2 regions of the Brachybacterium rhamnosum genome follow, and region 1 is predicted to be linked to the other one. Evidence: predicted binding sites of a transcription regulator. Region 1 holds the regulator's gene; the other holds the start of a gene.
What was found. The regulator LexA, encoded in region 1, represses DNA repair genes until DNA is damaged. The targets are predictions, from matches to a motif close to TCGAACANNTGTTCGA.

Region 1 (9,324 bases):
ATCCGCTCCGAGAACCGCGGCGTGCTCGTGGTCCAGGGCGGGCCGGGCACCGGCAAGACCGCCGTGGCGCTCCACCGCGCCGCCTACCTGCTCTACACCCACCGACGCCGCCTCGAGCACACGGGCGTGCTGATCATGGCCCCCACCCAGGGGTTCCTGCGCTACATCGAGCGCGTGCTGCCGAGCCTCGGCGAGTCCGGCGTCGTGATGACCACGCCCGGGACCCTGTACCCGGGCGTCGAGACGACGCTGCACGATCCGGACCCCGTGGCGCGGGTCAAGGGGCACGCCGACATGGCCGAGCTGCTCTCCCGTGCGGTCAAGCAGCGCCAGCGCATCCCCGCGGAGGACGTGCACCTTCGCATCGACGGGACCGAGCTCGTGCTCAGCCGGGACGACGTGCGCGGCGCCCGGCGCGAGGCACGCTCGGGCCACAAGCCCCACAACGCCGCGCGCGCGGTCTTCGTGCGCGCCGCGCTGAACCGGCTCGTCACCCGCTACGAGAAGGCGCTCGCCGCCGAGGGCCGCACCGTCGTCCCCGAGGACCGCGGCGACCTCCTCGCCGATCTGCGGAGCGATCCCGACGTGCGCCGGGCGCTGAACCTCGCCTGGCTCCCCTACTCGCCGCAGGGCTTCCTGCGGATCCTGCTCTCGCGGCCCGATCGCCTCCGGGAGGCCGCCCCGCGCTCCCTTGCCGATCACGTGCATCTGCTCGTGCGCGGCAAGGACGAGCCCTGGACGGTCGAGGACGTGCCGCTGCTCGACGAGGTCGCCGAGCTCCTCGGGGAGGACTCCGCGCCCGACGAGGCCCGTGCCCAGGAGGCCGCCTCCCGGCGTGCGGCGGACGTCGAATACGCCCGGCGCGTGCTCGAGAACGTGGACAGCTCGGGGATCGTCCGCGCCGAGGACCTCGCCGACCAGGTCACGCGGGTCCGCGACGGGCGCTCCCTCGCCGAGCGCGCCTCCTCCGAGCGCTCGTGGACCTACGGCCACGTCGTGGTCGACGAGGCGCAGGAGCACTCCCCCATGAGCTGGCGCGCCCTCATGCGCCGCTGCCCGACGAAGTCGTTCACCGTCGTGGGCGACGTCGCGCAGACCTCCTCCGCGGGCGGGGCCTCCTCCTGGTCCGCCGCGCTCTCCCCGTATGTCCAGGACCGCCTCCAGGTCGAGAGCCTCACGGTCAACTACCGCACGCCGGCCCGGATCATGGAGCGGGCCCTCGCCATGGCGGCCGCCCACGACCTGCCGGTCACGACGGTGAGCTCGGTGCGCGAGGGCGAGAGCGACCCCGAGATCCTCAGGGTGGGACCGGACGAGCTCGCCGCGGGCGCCGCCCGCGCGGTCCTGTCCTGGCGCGACGGCCGGACCGGCCGGACCGCGGTGATCACAACTCCGGAGCGGATCGGCGAGGTGGCCCGCGCGCTCCAGGAGCAGGGCGCGGTGTCCGGACAGGGACGGATCGGACTCGGCTCCTCCGGTGTCGACGACGAGATCGCGGTGATGAGCGCGCAGGACGCGAAGGGCCTCGAGTTCGATGCGGTGGTCGTCGTGGAGCCGGCGGAGCTCGTGGAGCAGCACGGCGCCGGGGACCTCTATGTCGCGATGACCCGGCCCACGACCCATCTGGGCGTGGTGCACGCCCGGGACCTGCCGGAGGGCGTCGGCGCCTGAGCCCCCCCCCCCCGGTGGGCCCTCGGCGCCCGGCGTCCCGGCGCCTCGAGGGCCGTCGACGAGCGCCGCTCGGGGCAGGCCCGCGGACAGAGATCGGCGGCCGTGGCTTCCCCTCCACGACCGCCGATCAGATGTGCGCCGCGCGAGCGCACGGGGGCTATCTTACGCACACCCTGGGAGTCTCCTGACCACAATCCACCACATGGTGGACGAGTCTCAGGACGAGGCCGGACCTTCGTCGCGAAGCCGACGGATCGCCGCCTCGAAGTCGTCGAGGGACTCGAACCCCTGGTACACGCTCGCGAAGCGGAGGTAGGCCACGAGGTCCAGCTCCTGGAGCGGCTGCAGGATTGCGAGCCCGACGCCGTGGGCGTCGATCTCCGCCTGGCCCGATCCACGGATGTCCTCCTCGACGCGCTGCGCGAGGACGGCGAGCTGATCGTCGGAGACGGGACGACCCTGGCAGGCCTTGCGCACGCCGGAGATGACCTTCGCCCGGCTGAAGGGCTCGCTCACCCCGGATCGCTTGAGCACGGAGAGCGAGGCCGTCTCCGTGGTGGAGAAGCGGCGGGAGCACTGGGGGCACTGGCGCCGGCGCCGGATCGTGCCGCCGTCGTCGGACGTGCGCGAGTCGACGACCCTCGAATCGGGATGACGGCAGTACGGGCAGTGCATCGGGCCAGGGTACCTGGCCCGGGGGATCAGCGCCCGGCGGGATCCGCGGCGGGCAGCACGATCTCCTGGCCCTGCGTGAGGCGCGGGGTGGGGAGCTCGTTGAGCGCGCGGACCTCGGTGACGAAGTCGGCGTCGCTCATGCCCTCGGGGGCGTAGAGATCGGCGTAGGACCAGAGGTCGTCGCCGGCGGCCACGGTGACCGTCCGCTCGCCGTCGGCCCCGTCACCCGCGAGGGCGGAGGGGACGTCGAGGACGAGCAGGGCGAGGGCGGCGACGGCCAGCCCGAGGAGGAAGGCGATCGCGGTGACGAGCATGCGGCCCCGACGGGTGACCTCCAGTCGAACACCTGCACGAGCGGGACGGGCGACAGAAGAGGTGCCACGCAGGGGAAGAGCGGTGACGGTGGCCTGACGAGTATGCATCTTACGAACTCCTGTTCGATCGAATCTGTGTGCGACTCTAGGGCAGACCGTCACGACACGCAAGAGAAAACTCGAACACATGTTTGGAGTTCGCTCCCGGCCGACCTACCCTGGGTGACACGACCACCGAACCGCGAGGGTCAGACAGACGAAGCCAGGAGGACCGCCCGATGTCGCCGAGCATCCCGTCCCGACCCGAGCCGCTCCGCCGCCTGCGCGAGGAGTCGCCGTCCGAGGCCACGGCCGCGCTCTCCCGTCGCCAGCGGCTCGTGCTGGAGACCATCACCGCGTCGCTGCGCTCGCGCGGCTACCCGCCCACCATCCGGGAGATCGGCGACGCCGTGGGACTCACCTCGTCCTCCTCGGTCTCCCACCAGCTCCAGGTGCTCGAGCGCAAGGGATTCCTGCGTCGCGACCCCCGCAGCCCCCGCGCGATGGAGGTCGTCATGCCCGGGGAGGACGGCGCCCCCGAGCAGGAGGCCGATCCCGCCGAGGTCATGGCCGGCCCCTCCGTGCCCGTGCCGCTCGTGGGACGGATCGCCGCAGGCGTCCCCATCACCGCGCATGAGCAGGTCGAGGACGTCTTCACGCTGCCCGAGCGGCTCGTCGGCGACGGCGACCTCTTCCTGCTGCAGGTGGTCGGCGAGTCGATGATCGACGCGGCGATCTGCGACGGCGACTGGGTCGTGGTCCGCTCGCAGCCCACGGCGGAGAAAGGCGAGATCGTCGCCGCGATGATCGACGGCGAGGCGACCGTCAAGACGTTCGCCCAGCGGGACGGCCACATCTGGCTCATGCCGCACAACCCGGCATTCACGCCGATCCTCGGCGACGCCGCCGAGATCCTCGGCAAGGTCGTCGCCGTCCTCCGTGCGGTCTGAGGTCGCGCTGGGCCCAGACCCCACCGGCTCGGGTACCGTCGGCCCAGACCCCACCGCACGGGCTTCCGCCGGCCGAGTCCCAGCCAGCTCAGGCCCCTCCGGTTCAGTACCCGCTGGGCTCAGCGTCCGTCACGCCACGGGGCCGTCGTACCGCGAGGCTCAGGACGCGCTGAGCCGCCTCAGCGCGTCGACTGCGACGCGCGGGTCCTGGGTGGGCCACAGCGGAGGCATCGCCGCCCTCAGCACCTGCCCGTAGCGGGCCGTCGCCAGCCGCGGGTCGAGCACGGCGACCATGCCGCGGTCCTCCTGCGTGCGGATCAGCCGGCCGGCGCCCTGCGCCATGAGCAGCGCCGCATGCTGCACGGAGACCGCCATGAAGCCGCTGCTCCCCCGCTGGTCCACGCGCTCCTGGCGCGCAGCCGTCAGCGGATCGTCCGGGCGCGGGAACGGGATGCGGTCGATCGTCACCAGGCGGCAGGCCTGACCGGCGACGTCCACGCCCTGCCACAGGGTGAGGGTGCCGAAGAGGCTCGTGTCCGGGTCCTCCCGGAAGTCCCGCACGAGGTTCCCCATCGAGTCCTCCCCCTGCACGCCGATGGGGAGGTCGAGCCGGGCGCGCACGTGCTCCGCGGCGAGCTCCGCGCCCCGGCGGGAGGAGAACAGGCACAGCGCACCGCCGTGGGAGGCCTCCACGAGCTCGGTCAGATGGTCGAGCATCTCGATGCTCGGCCCCTCGCGGCCCGGCCGCGGCAGATGCGCGGCCGTGTAGAGGATGCCCTGGCGGCGGTAGGCGAACGGGCTTCCCACGTCGAGGCCCGCCCAGGCGCCGTGGTCCTCCCGGGAGGGGACCTCGTCCACCCCGGTGCGTGCCGCGCGCGCGAGCCCCACCTCCCCTGCGGGCGGCTCGAAGCGGCCGCCCAGGGCGAGGGTCGCGGAGGCGAGCACGGCCGTGCGGTGCTCGAGGATCGCCCCGCGCATCGCGAGCGCGACGCTCAGCGGCGCGACCTGCACGCTCGAGCGCCCGGTGACGGGCGAGTGGGAGACGGAGACGACGTCGTCCTCCGCCGGGTCCAGGAGACGCTCGCAGACGTCGATGATCTCCTGCAGGCTCGAGCGCACCGCCTTGCGCGCGCCGGCCGTGCCGACCACGCCCTCGTCCCCCGCGTCCTTGGCGTCGGTGTGGGCGGTGCGGGCCTGGACGCGAAGCTGCTCGATCGCATCGGCGAGGCGCTCCGGGAGGTCCCCGATCACCCGCCCGTCGGGGACGAGCGCGAGGGCCTCGCGCAGCTCGTCGCCGGCGTCGTCGAGCGCGGTCGCGGCCATGCCCAGACCCCGGAGGTCGCGCACGGTCCCCCGCACCATGCCGGGGACGAGCACCTCGGTGACGGCGCCGGTGACGCGGGAGGTGAGGTCGTGGGCCTCGTCGAAGACGACCACGTCGTGCTCGGGGATGATCCCGTGGCCGTCGAAGGCGTCGATCGCGAGCAGCGCATGGTTCGTGACGATGACGTCGACCTCCTTCGCGATCTCGCGGCTGCGCTCGGCGAAGCAGGACCCGACCATCGGGCAGGTCTGGCCGAGGCACTGGTTGCCGAGCACGGAGACCTGACGCCAGGCGCGGTCGGAGACCGGGTCCTCGAGGCTGTCGCGGTCACCCGTCTCCGTCTCCTCCGCCCAGGCGCGCAGTCGCCGCACCTGGTCCCCGAGCCGTTCGCTCGCGCCGGAAGCGGGATCCACCGCGGCCTCGGAGAAGAGGGAGCCGGGATCCTCGACGGGGTAGCCGCCGTCCATCTTGTGCCGGCACAGGTAGTTCCCGCGCCCCTTGAGCAGGGCGAAGGTGGGCGTGCGCGGGAGGTGCGGGGCGAGCGCGTCGACGATCCGCGGGAGGTCCTTGCGGATGAGCTGGGTCTGCAGAGCGATCGTCGCCGTGGAGACGACGACCGGGCGCCCCGAGGTCACGGCGTGCCGCAGGGCGGGGACCAGATAGGCGAGGGACTTGCCGGTGCCGGTGCCCGCCTGGACGAGCAGATGGCGCTGTCCCCGCATGGCCGTGTCGACGGCCTCCGCCATCGCGGACTGCCCCTCGCGGGGACTGCCGCCGATGGCCCCGACGGCCGCCTCCATCAGGGTGGACAGGGAGGCGACGGAGGCCTCGGAGGCGGGGGCTGCGGTCATCGGATCAGGGTATCCGCGCGCCCCCGCGCTCCGGCTCAGGCCGCGCCGCGCAGCTCCGCGGCGAGCGCCTCGTCGACACGGGCGTGCAGGTGGGTGCCCTCGGCGAGATGCTCCTCACCCAGCACCTCCCCCGTGTCGTGCGCCCGCGAGATCAGGTCGCCCCGCGAGTAGGGCACCACGAGGTCCACCTCGACGGCGGGACGGGGCAGGTGCTCCGCGATGAGATCGCGCAGCTTCTCGATGCCGGCGCCCGTGCGGGCGGAGACCACCGCGGAGAGCCCCACCTGGGAGCGGATCCGAGCGAGGGTCTCCGGGGCGGCGATGTCGGCCTTGTTCAGCACGACGATCTCGGGCACGTCGAAGCCCTCGATCTCGCCGAGCACGGTGCGCACGGCGCGGATCTGGCCCTCCGGGTCCGGGTGGGACGCGTCGACGACGTGGAGCAGGAGGTCCGCATCGCCGACCTCCTCGAGCGTCGAGCGGAAGGCCTCGATGAGCTGCGTGGGCAGGTGCCGCACGAAGCCCACCGTGTCCGCATAGGTGTACTCGCGGCCGTCCGGGGTCCGGGTGCGCCGGACCGTCGGGTCCAGCGTCGCGAACAGCGCGTTCTCGACGAGCACGCCCGCCCCGGTGAGCCGGTTGAGCAGGGAGGACTTCCCGGCGTTGGTGTAGCCGGCGATCGCGACCGAGGGGACGAGGTTGCGGTGGCGGTCCGCGCGCTGCGCCTCGCGCCCCGGGGCCATGGCCTTGATCTCGCGGCGCAGCTTGGACATGCGGTCGCGGATGCGACGGCGATCCAGCTCGATCTTCGTCTCGCCGGGGCCGCGGGACCCCATGCCCGCGCCGCCCGCGGCGACGCGCCCTCCGGCCTGACGCGACATGGAGTCGCCCCAGCCGCGCAGCCGCGGCAGCAGGTACTCGAGCTGCGCGAGCTCCACCTGCGCCTTGCCCTCGCGGGACTTGGCGTGCTGGGCGAAGATGTCGAGGATGAGCGCGGTGCGGTCCACGACCTTCACCTTGACGATGTCCTCGAGGGCGCGGCGCTGGCTGGGGGCCAGCTCGCCGTCGGCGATGACCGTGTCCGCGCCGACCTCGGTGACGACCTCGGCGAGCTCGGCGGCCTTGCCGCGGCCCAGGAAGGTCGCGGGATCGGGATGGGCACGGCGCTGCATGACGCCCTCGAGCACCTCGGAGCCCGCCGTCTCGGCGAGCGCGGCGAGCTCGCGCAGGCTGTTCTCCGCCTCCGCCACGTCGCCGGAGGTGTAGAGGCCCGCGAGGACCACGCGCTCGAGGCGCAGCTGGCGGTACTCGACCTCGGTGACGTCCTCGATGTCCGTGCGCAGCCCGGCGACGCGGCGCAGGGCATGGCGGTCCGCGAGGTCGAGCTGGTCCCCGTCGGTCGAGGAGTCGTAGGTGACCGACGAGACGGAGGCGTCGCCGCGGGCGAGGATGCGCTCGGTCAGCGGGTCACGGGTGCGGGAGCCCGGGATCGTGCTCTCGGCGGCTTCTGCTCCCGGGGCGCTGCTCGGCACGACGTCGGTGTCGGGCTCGGAATCGGGATGGAAGGCGATGGGCACGTTCAGGGATCTCCTCATGGGGGACGACAGGGGCCCGGCGGCACCGGGTCGTCCCAGAATCCCACGCCCCCGCGCCGGGGTCGAGGGATTTTGCCCACGGCGCACCCGCCCCGGCGCCGAGCTCGCCGCACGCCGGCGCGGGCCTCCGTATCCTGCCGGGGTGGACGAGCACTACTTCTCCCCCTCCCCCTCGACCGAGGACACCCGCTTCCCGCTGCGGGTGAGCCTCGCCGGCGAGGAGCGGCACCTGGTCTCGAGCTCCTCCGTGTTCAGCGGGCACGGCCTGGACAAGGCCACGGCGGTGATGCTCGCGCGGCTCGACGAGATCACCCCCGTGCCGCCCGGCGCCCGGCTGCTGGACCTCGGCTGCGGCTGGGGCCCGATCACGCTCACGGCGGCGCTGCTGCACCCGGACGCCGAGGTGTGGGCGGTCGACGTCTCGAAGCGCGCCCGCGACCTCACGGCGGAGAACGCGGCGAGCCTCGGGCTGGGGAACGTGCGCGTCATCGCGCCCGAGGAGGTCCCTGACGGCCTCACCCTCGACGCGATCTGGTCGAACCCGCCGATCCGGATCGGCAAGGAGGCCCTCCACGCGCTGCTGCTGACGTGGATCGGCCGCCTCACCCCCGAGGGCACCGCGGCGATGGTGGTGGGGAAAAAACTCGGTGCGGACCCGCTGGCCCGGTGGCTCGGCGAGCAGCTGCCGGGCCGCGAGGTCGCCAAGGTCGCGAGCGCCAAGGGCTTCCGGGTCCTCGAGGTGGGGCCCGCCCGCTGAGACGGCCCGAGGGAACCGGTCGCCCCGGACCCGCGCGGCTCAGAGGAGCAGGGTGCCGTCGGCGACGATCTCGGCGGCGCCGGCGAGCGTGACCTCGCCCTGATCGGTCCAGCCCACCTCGAGGGAGCCGCCGGGCACGTCGACCCGCCACGGCAGGCGGGAGTCGTCCCCCGCGCGCAGGGCGGCCGCGACCGCCGTGGCGGCGACGCCCGTCCCGCAGGACTCGGTCTCCCCCACCCCGCGCTCGTGGACGCGCATCGCCACGTGCCGCTCACCGCGCGTGACCACGAGCTCGATGTTCGCGCCGTGCTCCGGCTCCGGGGAGAGCCCCGGCCGGTGTGTGAGGTCGAGGTCCTCGAGGGCGACGCCCTCGGGGAGGAACGCGACGGCATGCGGATTGCCCATGTCGACGTCGGTGACCTCGAGGTCGTGGCCCGCGACGTGGACAGTGCGGCCCGTCCGGGAGATCCCCGCCTCGCCCATGCCGACGCGCACGCGCCAGGCGGGCTCCTCCGGCGTCGGGTCGGCGAGCACCTCGACGGTGCGCACGCCCGCGCGGGTCCAGAGCGGGAAGCGGTCCTCGCGCACGTGCCCCTCGCGGCGCAGGAAGGCAGCGACCACGCGCACCCCGTTGCCGCACATCTCGGCGATCGAGCCGTCGGCGTTGCGGTAGTCCATGAACCACTCGGGGGCGTCCGCGGGGGCGTCGACCCCGGCCGCGCGCGTGCGCACCGCGCGGATCACGCCGTCGCCGCCCACCCCGGAGCGCCGGTCCGCGAGGGCCGCGACCGCGGCCGAGTCCAGGTCGATCGCGCCGTCGGGGTCGTCCAGCAGCACGAAGTCGTTGCGGGTGCCGTGGCCCTTGGAGAAGCGGAGCCCCTCGGGGAGGCGCGGACCCGCGGGGGTGGACCGTCCGTGCGGCGCAGGAGTGCTCATGGTCCGAGCCTAGGCCAGCGCGGCGAGGGCGTCCTCGAGCACGTGATCCAGCGCTCGCCCCGCCGCCGGATCGGCACCGTCGATCCAGCGCACCCGTACGTCGCGGTGGAACCAGGTGTCCTGCTTGCGCACGAGCCGCCGCGTGCCGACCACCGTGGACTCCCGCGCCTGCTCGATGGTCATCGTCCCGTCGAGCACGGCGAGCCCCTGCT
Region 2 (9,324 bases), on a different contig from region 1:
CGAGGACTACATGCTCGGCGGGCGCAACCTGCACCCGTTCACCGCAGCGCTCTCCGCCGGCGCCTCGGACATGTCCGGCTGGCTCATGATGGGTCTGCCCGGCGCTCTCTACCTCTCCGGCCTCGTCGAGGTCTGGATCGCGATCGGCCTCACCGTCGGCGCGGCCGTGAACTGGATCGTCGTCGCCCCGCGGCTGCGTCAGCACACGCAGATCGCCGGCAACTCGATCACGCTCCCCAGCTTCTTCGAGAGCCGCCTGCGGGACCGCACGCGCCTGCTGCGCATCGCTGCGGGCCTCGTGATCCTCGTGTTCTTCGCCTTCTACGTCTCCTCCGGCATGGTCGCGGGCGGCCTCTTCTTCGAGTCCACCTTCGGCGGCTCCTACGTGGTCGGCATGCTCCTCGTGGCGGGCGTGACCATCGTCTACACCCTCTTCGGCGGGTTCCTCGGCGCGAGCTACACCGACGTCGTCCAGGGCCTGATCATGATGGTCTCCCTCATCGCCGTGCCGATCGTCGCGATGGTCGTCACGGGCGGCCCCGCGCAGATGTTCCACTCCGCCTTCGTGGAGAACCCCGAGTTCGGCTCCCTCGTCGCGGGGGCGAGCATCGTCGCGATCGTCGGCAACGTGGCCTGGGGCCTCGGCTACTTCGGCCAGCCGCACATCATCGTGCGCTTCATGGCGCTGCGCTCCGCCCGCGATGCGAAGTACGGCGCGACCGTGGGCATCGGCTGGATGGTCATCTGCGTGATCGGTGCGATCCTCACCGCGATCGCGGGCCTCGCCTACATGCAGCAGAACCCGGGCCAGTCCCTCACGGACACCAAGAACGCCGAGTCGGTGTTCCTGGACATGGCCCAGATCCTCTTCCACCCGCTGATCGCCGGGTTCCTGCTGGCCGCGGTGCTCGCCGCGATCATGTCCACGATCTCCTCGCAGCTCATCGTCACGAGCTCCGCGCTCGTCGAGGACCTCCTCGGCGCCGCCGGCAAGGCCACCTCGCCCAAGGCGAAGCTGTGGTGGGGCCGTGCGGCCGTGCTCGCCGTCGCCGTGTTCGCGCTGCTGCTCGCATTGAACCCGAACGCCTCCGTGCTGGACCTCGTGGGCTTCGCCTGGGCCGGCTTCGGCTCCGCCTTCGGCCCCGTCGTTCTGCTGAGCCTCTTCTGGCGCGGCCTCTCCGCGATGGGCGCCCTCGCCGGCATGGTCAGCGGCGCCGTCGTCGCCTTCGTCTGGGGGCAGACGGAGCTCGGCACCCTGTTCGGGCTGCTGCCGGACCGCCTCTACGAGATCATCCCCGGCTTCGCCGTGGGCCTCGCCGTCGCGGTGCTCGTGAGCCTCGTGACGCCGAAGCCCCCGAAGGAGGCCATCGACGAGCTCGACCAGGCGGTCGCGGAGATCCGCACGGGCGCCTGACCTCCCGCCGCACCGCCGCGGCCTGGGGAACGATCCCCACGTTCCCGACGCGCCCCGTCACCGTCCCCGGTGGCGGGGCGCGTCGCCGTCCGGGGCCCCTATCCTGCCGCCATGGACATGCCCCAGCCTGAGGACGCCCGCCGCGCCGCCCGCCGTGCGGAGGACACCGCGCGCCGTGCCGAGGACGCCGCCGAGGAGGTCGCCGAGCACCCCGTCTTCGAGGGCCTCGCCCGCGCCGGCTTCGTCGTCAGTGGGCTCGTGCACCTGCTCATCGGCGCGATCGCGCTGCGGATCGCCCTCGGCTCCGGCGGTGAGGCGGACCAGTCCGGCGCCCTGCGCTCCATCGCCTCCGCCCCCGGTGGTCCCGTGCTGCTGTGGACCGGCGGTGTCGCGATGATCGCCCTCGCCCTGTGGCACGTCGCGGAGGCCTGGTTCGGCGCCCGGCAGGCCGACGGTCGAGCGGACGCCGCCCAGCACGTCGTGAAGACCCTCGGCAAGGCGATCGTCTATGCGGCGCTCGCCTCGACCGCCCTGCGCTTCGCGATCGGCAGCGGCAGCTCCTCCGAGCAGCAGACGGACTCGGTGACCGCCGCCCTCATGACCGCCCCCGCCGGGCGGCTGCTCGTGGGCGTCGTCGCCCTCGTCATCATCGGGATCGGGATCTATCACGTCGTCGCCGGGGTGACGCGCCGCTTCGAGAAGCAGCTCGAGGGCCGACGCCACCGCACGGTCTCCCGGGCCGTGACCGTGAGCGGCACCGCCGGGTACGTCGCCAAGGGCGTGGCGCTCGTGGCCGTGGGCGCCCTGTTCGGCTGGGCGGCGATCACCGCGGATCCTGACAAGGCCGGCGGCCTCGACGCCGCTCTCTCCACGATGGCGTCCCTCCCGGCCGGGACCGTGTTGCTGATCCTCGTGGGCGTGGGTCTCATCCTCTTCGGCGTCTTCTCGATCCTGCGCTCCCGCTACGCGGACATGTGAGGGCGGTGGGGGAGCGCCTCTGCCCGCCACCTCGCCCCCCTCGCCGGCGGCGCGTCGGTCGACGGCGCCCCCGTCTCTCGCTCCTGTGGCGCACCGGCCGACGGTCCCTCCAGAAAATCGCGTACATCATGTACTTCCCGAGAATCGTGATCGGCGCGGATCGTGACCTCTTCTCGTCAGGGATTTCCTGCGTCTCGATGGTGGGCGGGTGAGTGTGCGCATCTGTGCAGGTCGTGATGCCGATCGTTCCTCCCCAGCGCAGGGTTGTCCACATTCTTCGGCAGTTCTCGACGGGCCCTGGTGATCATCGATCAACTGTTCTAAAATGGAGGGAACGTGACGGGCGGGAATCGCTGACGCTTCCCCGTCCTTCCGCATGCAGATCCCGGTCGGTGCGAGGGAGGTGGTGGGTGATGTCGACGCTCTCGCGCGAGCCCGTGCCGCGCGGCGAGGAGGGCTCGCCGCCTCCCACTCCCACTCCCGCGCTCCTCCCTGAGGAGTCGGCTGCTTCCGCTGCGCGCCGGCCGGGGGAGCCGGAGCAGGCGCTCCCGCGCGTCCTGCGGGGAACGGTGAAGGGCCGGAGCGAGGTGACGGCGGGGACCATCGCCGGCCTCGCGCTCGTGGAGGAGGAGTCCGAGGAGGCCGTGGTCCTCCGTCGGCTCCTGGACCGGCGGCGCACCGTGCTCGCGGCGCTCTACGTCGCTGAGCTGCGGGACCTCGCCGCCCTGTGGGACGCGAAGGCGGGGGAGGAGGACGGCGACGTGAACGCGGCGGCGGTGGGGATGGTGCTGCGCGCCAGGATCGGCCGCGCCACGACCCGTCAGCGCGATGCCTTCGTCGGCGTCACCGACCTGCCCCGCTGCCTCGCCGAGGTCGAGGCCGGCGCGCTCCCCGCGGAATGGTTCGACCACGTCCTGCGCTCGGTCCGGGATCTGACCGCCGAGCAGCGGCATCTGGTGGACGAGCAGGTCGCGGGCTGGCAGCTGGACTCCCTGTCCCCGGACCGCTTCTGGACCCTGCTGCGCACACTCGTGCTCTGGTTCGGTCGCACCGCAGCGGACGGCTCCCCCGAGTCGAAGCGGGACGTGCGGATCGACGTGAACGCCGATGCGACCGCATGCCTGAGCGTGACGGGGCCGATCCCCGAGATCCTGGGCCTCGGCCGGCGCCTGGACAAGGCGGCCCGTGCGGTGCAGGACGCGCAGCGCCACGCCCTCGAACGGATCGCCGCCGGGGCGCAGGACGTCGAGATCCCCTGGGACGTGGACGGCGACGCCGCCGCCGCGGGGCGGCACATGACGCTCGGCGCGATCCGCTATCTCCTCCTCACCCGCTCGACGATCGCCACCGGGGGAGTGCCCGTGCCGCGGATGCCGCTGCGGCTGCACCTCCTCGTCCCCGTCCTGTCCCTCCTCGGCGTGAGCGATGCGCCCGGCACGCTCGACGGCACGATCCCGATCCCCGCCGAGATGGCGCGGGCCCTGTGCGGGGACGCACCGGTGTGGCACCGCGTGCTGACCGATCCGATCAGCGGGGAGTTCCTGCCCGTCGCGGCGCAGCAGTACCGGCCCTCACGGGCGATGCTCGAGCACGTGAAGCTCGTCGACACCGTCTGCGCCGTCCCCGGCTGCACCCGCACCCTCGTCGACGCGGGGGAGGTCGACCACATCGAGGAGTTCGACCACCTCCACCCGTGCCGCGGCGGCCCCACCACCCCCGCGAACCTCCACGGCCTGTGCCGGCGCCACCATGCGGCGAAGACGCAGGGCCGGCTCGACCCCGAGCGCACGGACGGCGGCCGCGCCACGCGCTGGTCCGTCGACGGGACCGCCTGGAGTGAGGTCACCACGAACCGGGACCTCGTCACCGCAACCCTCGCCGCCGAGTACCAGCGGCTCTGGGACCTCTACCTGGACGAGAAGAGATACGCCCCGGTGTGGGAGCGCATGGAGCGCGAGTGCTGCTTCGCCACCCCCGAGGAGGAGGCGATGTGGCAGCGTTGGTACGCCTTCCACGAGGAGCACTACACGGCCTGGGACGGTCCGCCCGGTGTCGACCCTCCACCACCGGAGTTCCCCGAGTTCCAGGAACCGCCCTTCTGACCGGATGCACGGATGCGCGGGAATGCGCCGTGGGTCAAGCGCGTCGGCGCGACTGGTGCTCGCGCGGGCTCACCCCGTGCCGGGCGCGGAACCGCCGCGAGAAGTACAGCGGGTCCGCGTAGCCCACGCGTCTCGCGATCCGGGCGACCGGATCCGGGGTGAGCTCGAGCAGGTGCGCGGCGAGCTCGAGGCGCTGCGCCTCCACGTACGCGGCGGGCGCCGACCCCACCTGCGCGGAGAACAGGTGCGAGAACCGCGACGGGGACAGGTGCGCCACCTCGGCGAGCCGGCGCAGCGAGAGGTCCTCCGCGAGGTGCGCGTCGATGTGCTCGAGCACGCGCAGCAGGCGCTCGTCGATCCGGTGCCGGCGCGGGTTCTGCGTGTCGTACCAGAGTAGCGCCGCCTCGAGCCCGTTCAGCGCGAACAGCTCCGGGCGCCCCACCTCGAGGCGCGTAGCCCGCGCGGCGGAGCGCAGCGAGGGCAGCACGCGCGCCTCCACCTCCGCCCCGAGCGTGATGAGCCCCGTCCCCGGCGCGGCCTCCGGCCAGTCCAGAAGCGCCGTCCAGCTCGCCGGCGGATGGACGTGGGCGTACAGCAGCCGCCAGCGCCCGACCGCGGGGTCCGTGCCGTAGTCATGGACGGTGCCCGGCGCGATCAGCGCCGCGGCACCTGGGCCCAGGCGCAGCGGCGGACCGGCCGACGGGCGCAGCAGCCCTGCCCCGGCGACGGTGTGCAGCAGCAGCCAGTCCTGCGTCCCCCGCGAACGGCGTACGTGGTACCCGGCGCCCTCGTCGTGCTCCCCGGCGACGACCCGGCCGAACTCCGGCGGAGGCACCTCGACAGCAGGCGCCTGGGCGCGCGCAGCAGGATCATCCATGTCCCCACCCTCCGATCACCTGGTCGCCGACGGTCGCCATGACAAGACTCGCACCATGACGACCCTCTCCGACAATCCCTCCACCACCCCGGCCCCCGACGTCGATCTCCTGATCCTCGACGCGGCCGGCCTCGACCCCGCCGTCCTCGCCGAGGCCTACGAGCGCAGCGGCGCCGTGCACCTGCGCCGCGTGCTCGACGCCGAGGAGATCGCCGAGCTGCGGGAGACGTACACGCGCCACATCGAGGAGGACGGCACCGGCGGCGCCTTCCACGAGACCCCCGAGGACGACCCCCTCCACGCCTACCCCCGCATGATCCAGCCGCACCGTGACGACCACGCCCCCGGCCGCCTCGCCCGGCGGTGGCTGCTCGAGCGGCGCGTCATGGGCCGCGTCGAGGAGGCCGTCGGACCCGTCTGGGCCGCGCAGTCGATGTTCTACTTCAAGCCCCCGGGCGCCCGCGGCCAGGCCATGCACCAGGACAACTACTTCCTGCAGTCCCACCCCGAGACCTGCATCGCCGCCTGGATCGCGGTGGACGACTGCGACGGCGAGAACGGCGCCCTGGGCGTGGTCCCCGGCACCCACCGCTACGACATCGAGTGCCCCGAGGAGGCCGACGCCGCCGAATCGTTCACGACCATCACCGTCTCCATCCCCGAGCACCTGCGCGTGGTGCAGACGGACATGCGCGCCGGCGACATGCTGATCTTCCACGGCAGCCTCGTGCACGGCTCGAAGCCGAACACGAGCACGGACCGGTTCCGCCGCTCGCTGATCCTCCACTACATCCCCGAGGGCAGCCGCGAGGTCGCCTCGAGCTACCAGCCGCTGCTCGACGCCCGCGGCGAGGAGGTGCGCATCGACGCCTCGGAGATGGGCGGCACCTGCGGCGAGGGGTGGATCCCGAGCAACCACTGACGCCTAGTCTTCGGTCATGACTGCAGCCGACGCCTCCCGGGACCGCCTGCGCGCGCTGCTCGGCCTGACCGAGGGGACCCCCGACGGAGCGCGCCTCGCTCCCCGCCCCGACGATTCCACGCCCGACGGCGCCGAGTCCGTGGAGATCCGCGTGCCCGGCAAGGAGGAGGGCGTGCCCGCCTTCCTGCTGCGCCCCGAGCCGGCGCGGGCGAGCGGCGCCGCCGTGGTGCTCGTCGCCGGGCACGGCCGCGGCATCGACGACCTGGTCGAGCCCGACGGCTACCACGACGCGCTCGCCCGCAAGCTCGTCGCGGCCGGGATGACGGTGCTGTGCCCGGAGATGATCAGCTTCGGCCGGCGCCGCTTCGCGCGCCCCGGCGGCGCGGTGCCGGAGGACCCGGCGGAGAGCACCTGCGGGATCGACGCCGCCCGGCACCTGCTGCACGGCGCCCCCGTCATGGGGGCCCGCGTGGCCGACGCCCGCGCCGCCGCGCAGGCCCTGCGCACCCTGCCCGGCGTGGACCCGCAGCGGGTGGGCGTGGCCGGCGGCTCCGGCGGGGGAGCGGTCGCGCTGCTGCTCGCCGCCGTGGAGCCGAGCATCGCAGCATCCCTGGTCGCGACCTACTTCTCGAGCTTCGCGGCGTCGATCGCCTCGATCCGGCACTGCCCCTGCAACATCGTCCCCGGGCTGCTGCCGGAGCTCGAGATGGCCGACATCGCCGCCCTCATCGCCCCGCGCCCGCTCGTCATCGAGGCGGGCGAGCAGGACCCGATCTTCCCGATCGAGGCGACCCGGGAGGCCTTCGCCGCGCTGGGCCCCGTGTGGGAGGCGACCGGCGGGCCCGCCCCGCAGCTCGTCGTCGAGGAGGGCGGCCACGCCTTCCGAGGCGCGCGCTCCCTCGAGCTGCTCGCCGCGCGGCTCTGACCGCGGGGGCGCTCAACCCGGCGGGCTACTGGTAGGAGACGAACCAGGGGCGCGGCTCGACGTCGTAGGTCTGCTCGGGGGTGAACATCGGGGCGTCCTCGTCGTAGAAGTTCTTCCACGCCATGACGATCCCGGCGGGCAGATCCTTCTGGAGGGCGCGCCAGGTCGTGAGCTTGTCATCGGGGGTGCCGGCGCCGTCGGCGTGGACGATCATCGCGAGCTCGGGATGCGAGGTGTCCAGGTCCTGCCGGTCGGTGATCATCGAGCGGGTGAACTGGTGGAGCACGAACGCCTTCTGGGGGAGGTCGTGGCGGGCGGTGAGCTCGGCGAGCCACTGCGCGGTCTCGTTGACCTCGGCGGCGCTCACCGAGCCGATCTGCTCGAGGTGCTTCTGGCCGGGCTCCAGCCGCCACTCGGCGTCGAGGGCGAGGCCCACGTGCGGCGCCGTGAGCAGCTCCTCGACGAGCTGCGCCTGGGAGGGGAAGGACTCGGTGCCGGGCTGGAGGTCGAGCACCACGTACACCCCGGCCTCGCCGGCGGCGTCGACCCACTCGCGCAGGCCGTCGATGCCGAGCTCGCGCGAGTAGTCGCCGTCGGCCCCCGGCTGGGAGGAGGCGAGCGTCGCGATGATCTCGAAGGCGGGGACGACGACCTCGTCCGTGAGCGCCTGGTACTGCGCGGTGAGCTCCTGGACCCGGGTGATGGTCGCCTGGACGTCCTGCTCGCCGAGGATCCCCAGCGACGGGACCCCGGGGGTGCCGTAGGCGGCGACCATGCGGCGGCCGGGGAAGACGGTCTGCCCGCCGCCGGGCAGCTCGGGAACGGTGAGCACGCGGTGCAGACGGGCCTCCCAGGCGTCGGCCGCGCCGAAGCCCGGCCCGAGGGCGAGCAGCCCGGTGGAGGGGTCCTCGCCCGCGGCCTCCTTCACGGCGGCGACGCTCTGCGCGCTGCGGCCGGGGTCCCCGCCGGGGGTGCGGAGCGTCCTGGCGCCGGCAGCGCGCGCGAGCGCCCCCGCGGCGGCGGCGAGGGCGGGGGACTGCTCGGGGTCCACGAGCACGGTGAGCCCCTCGAGCGGCTGCTCGAGCCGCGGGGTGGGGAGGTCCTCGAGGGGGTCCTCGGCGGCGAGGTCGATCTCGTGGAGGGTGCGGCCCTCGGCGAGGGTGCCGGTGTTCAGGCCGGCGGGCGCGCCGATCGTGCCGGCGCCGAGCCGGGCCAGCTCGGCCGCGACGGCCTCGCCCGTGCCGATCAGCAGCGGGATCCCGGCGGGGCCGGTGAGCGCGGCGAGGGCGGGGGCGGAGTCCTCGTCGGCGAGGACGACGACGGCCGCCGCCTCGAGCAGCGCGGAGGAGAGCGCGAGGGTCCCGGCGGAGGCGTCCTCCGCGGGCAGGACGGTCGAGGCGGGGGCGTCGCCGACCGTGCGGACGGTCCCGTCCCCGCGCAGCAGCGAGCAGGCGCCGAGCCCGGCGGTGGTCATGCCGGCGCCGGCCGCGACAGCGGCGCCGCGCAGCAGGGAGCGGCGGGAGGGGCGGGGCATGGCCTCCACCCTAGGGGAGGCGGCGTCCGGGCGGTCGTCCGGGGCGCGTCGATGACCCGTGCTTGAAAGATGCGCCGTCCGCGTGCTCTACTGAGCCCCACGGAAAGCGGTTACCGGCCATGGGGCCGGCCGCGACCGCGACCGCACACACGCACCTCGCATCACGCACCACGCACCACGCACTCGAAGGAGAGTCACCGATGGCCACTCGACGCATCGGCATCATCGTCAACGGGGCCACCGGCCGCATGGGCTACCGCCAGCACCTCGTCCGCTCCCTCCTCGCGATCCGCGAGCAGGGCGGCGTCGAGCTCGCGGGCGGCGACCGCCTGCTGCCCGAGCTGCTGCTCGTGGGCCGCAACGAGGAGAAGCTCGCGGAGATCGCCGAGCGCCACGGCCTGCAGAACTGGACCACCGACCTCGACGCCGCCCTCGCCGACGACGACTACGAGGTCTACTTCGACGCTCTCGTCACCAGCAGGCGCCTGGACAACCTCAAGCAGGCCATCGCCGCCGGCAAGGCGATCTACACCGAGAAGCCCACCGCGGAGACCTTCGAGGACGCCCTCGAG

Region 2: ABD080_RS06345 (HNH endonuclease signature motif containing protein) is a predicted target of LexA. The motif match lies at 2,700-2,715, and genes of this name have one in related genera.

Annotation. Positions count from the first base shown of each region.
Region 1 covers NZ_BAAAIS010000001.1:303,122-312,445, forward strand. Annotated here, with positions in the region: gene ABD080_RS01405 (HelD family protein) at 1-1,671, shown strand, start outside; gene nrdR (transcriptional regulator NrdR) at 1,888-2,346, opposite strand; gene ABD080_RS01415 (peptidoglycan-binding protein LysM) at 2,373-2,660, opposite strand; gene lexA (transcriptional repressor LexA) at 2,939-3,649, shown strand; gene ABD080_RS01425 (ATP-dependent DNA helicase) at 3,809-5,824, opposite strand; gene hflX (GTPase HflX) at 5,860-7,401, opposite strand; gene ABD080_RS01435 (class I SAM-dependent methyltransferase) at 7,562-8,176, shown strand; gene dapF (diaminopimelate epimerase) at 8,216-9,112, opposite strand; gene miaA (tRNA (adenosine(37)-N6)-dimethylallyltransferase MiaA) at 9,122-9,324, opposite strand, start outside.
Region 2 covers NZ_BAAAIS010000002.1:985,591-994,914, forward strand. Annotated here, with positions in the region: gene putP (sodium/proline symporter PutP) at 1-1,414, shown strand, start outside; gene ABD080_RS06340 (DUF1206 domain-containing protein) at 1,526-2,392, shown strand; gene ABD080_RS06345 (HNH endonuclease signature motif containing protein) at 2,980-4,494, shown strand; gene ABD080_RS06350 (helix-turn-helix domain-containing protein) at 4,529-5,371, opposite strand; gene ABD080_RS06355 (phytanoyl-CoA dioxygenase family protein) at 5,370-6,293, shown strand; gene ABD080_RS06360 (alpha/beta hydrolase family protein) at 6,310-7,218, shown strand; gene ABD080_RS06365 (hypothetical protein) at 7,244-8,752, opposite strand; gene ABD080_RS06370 (Gfo/Idh/MocA family protein) at 8,953-9,324, shown strand, end outside.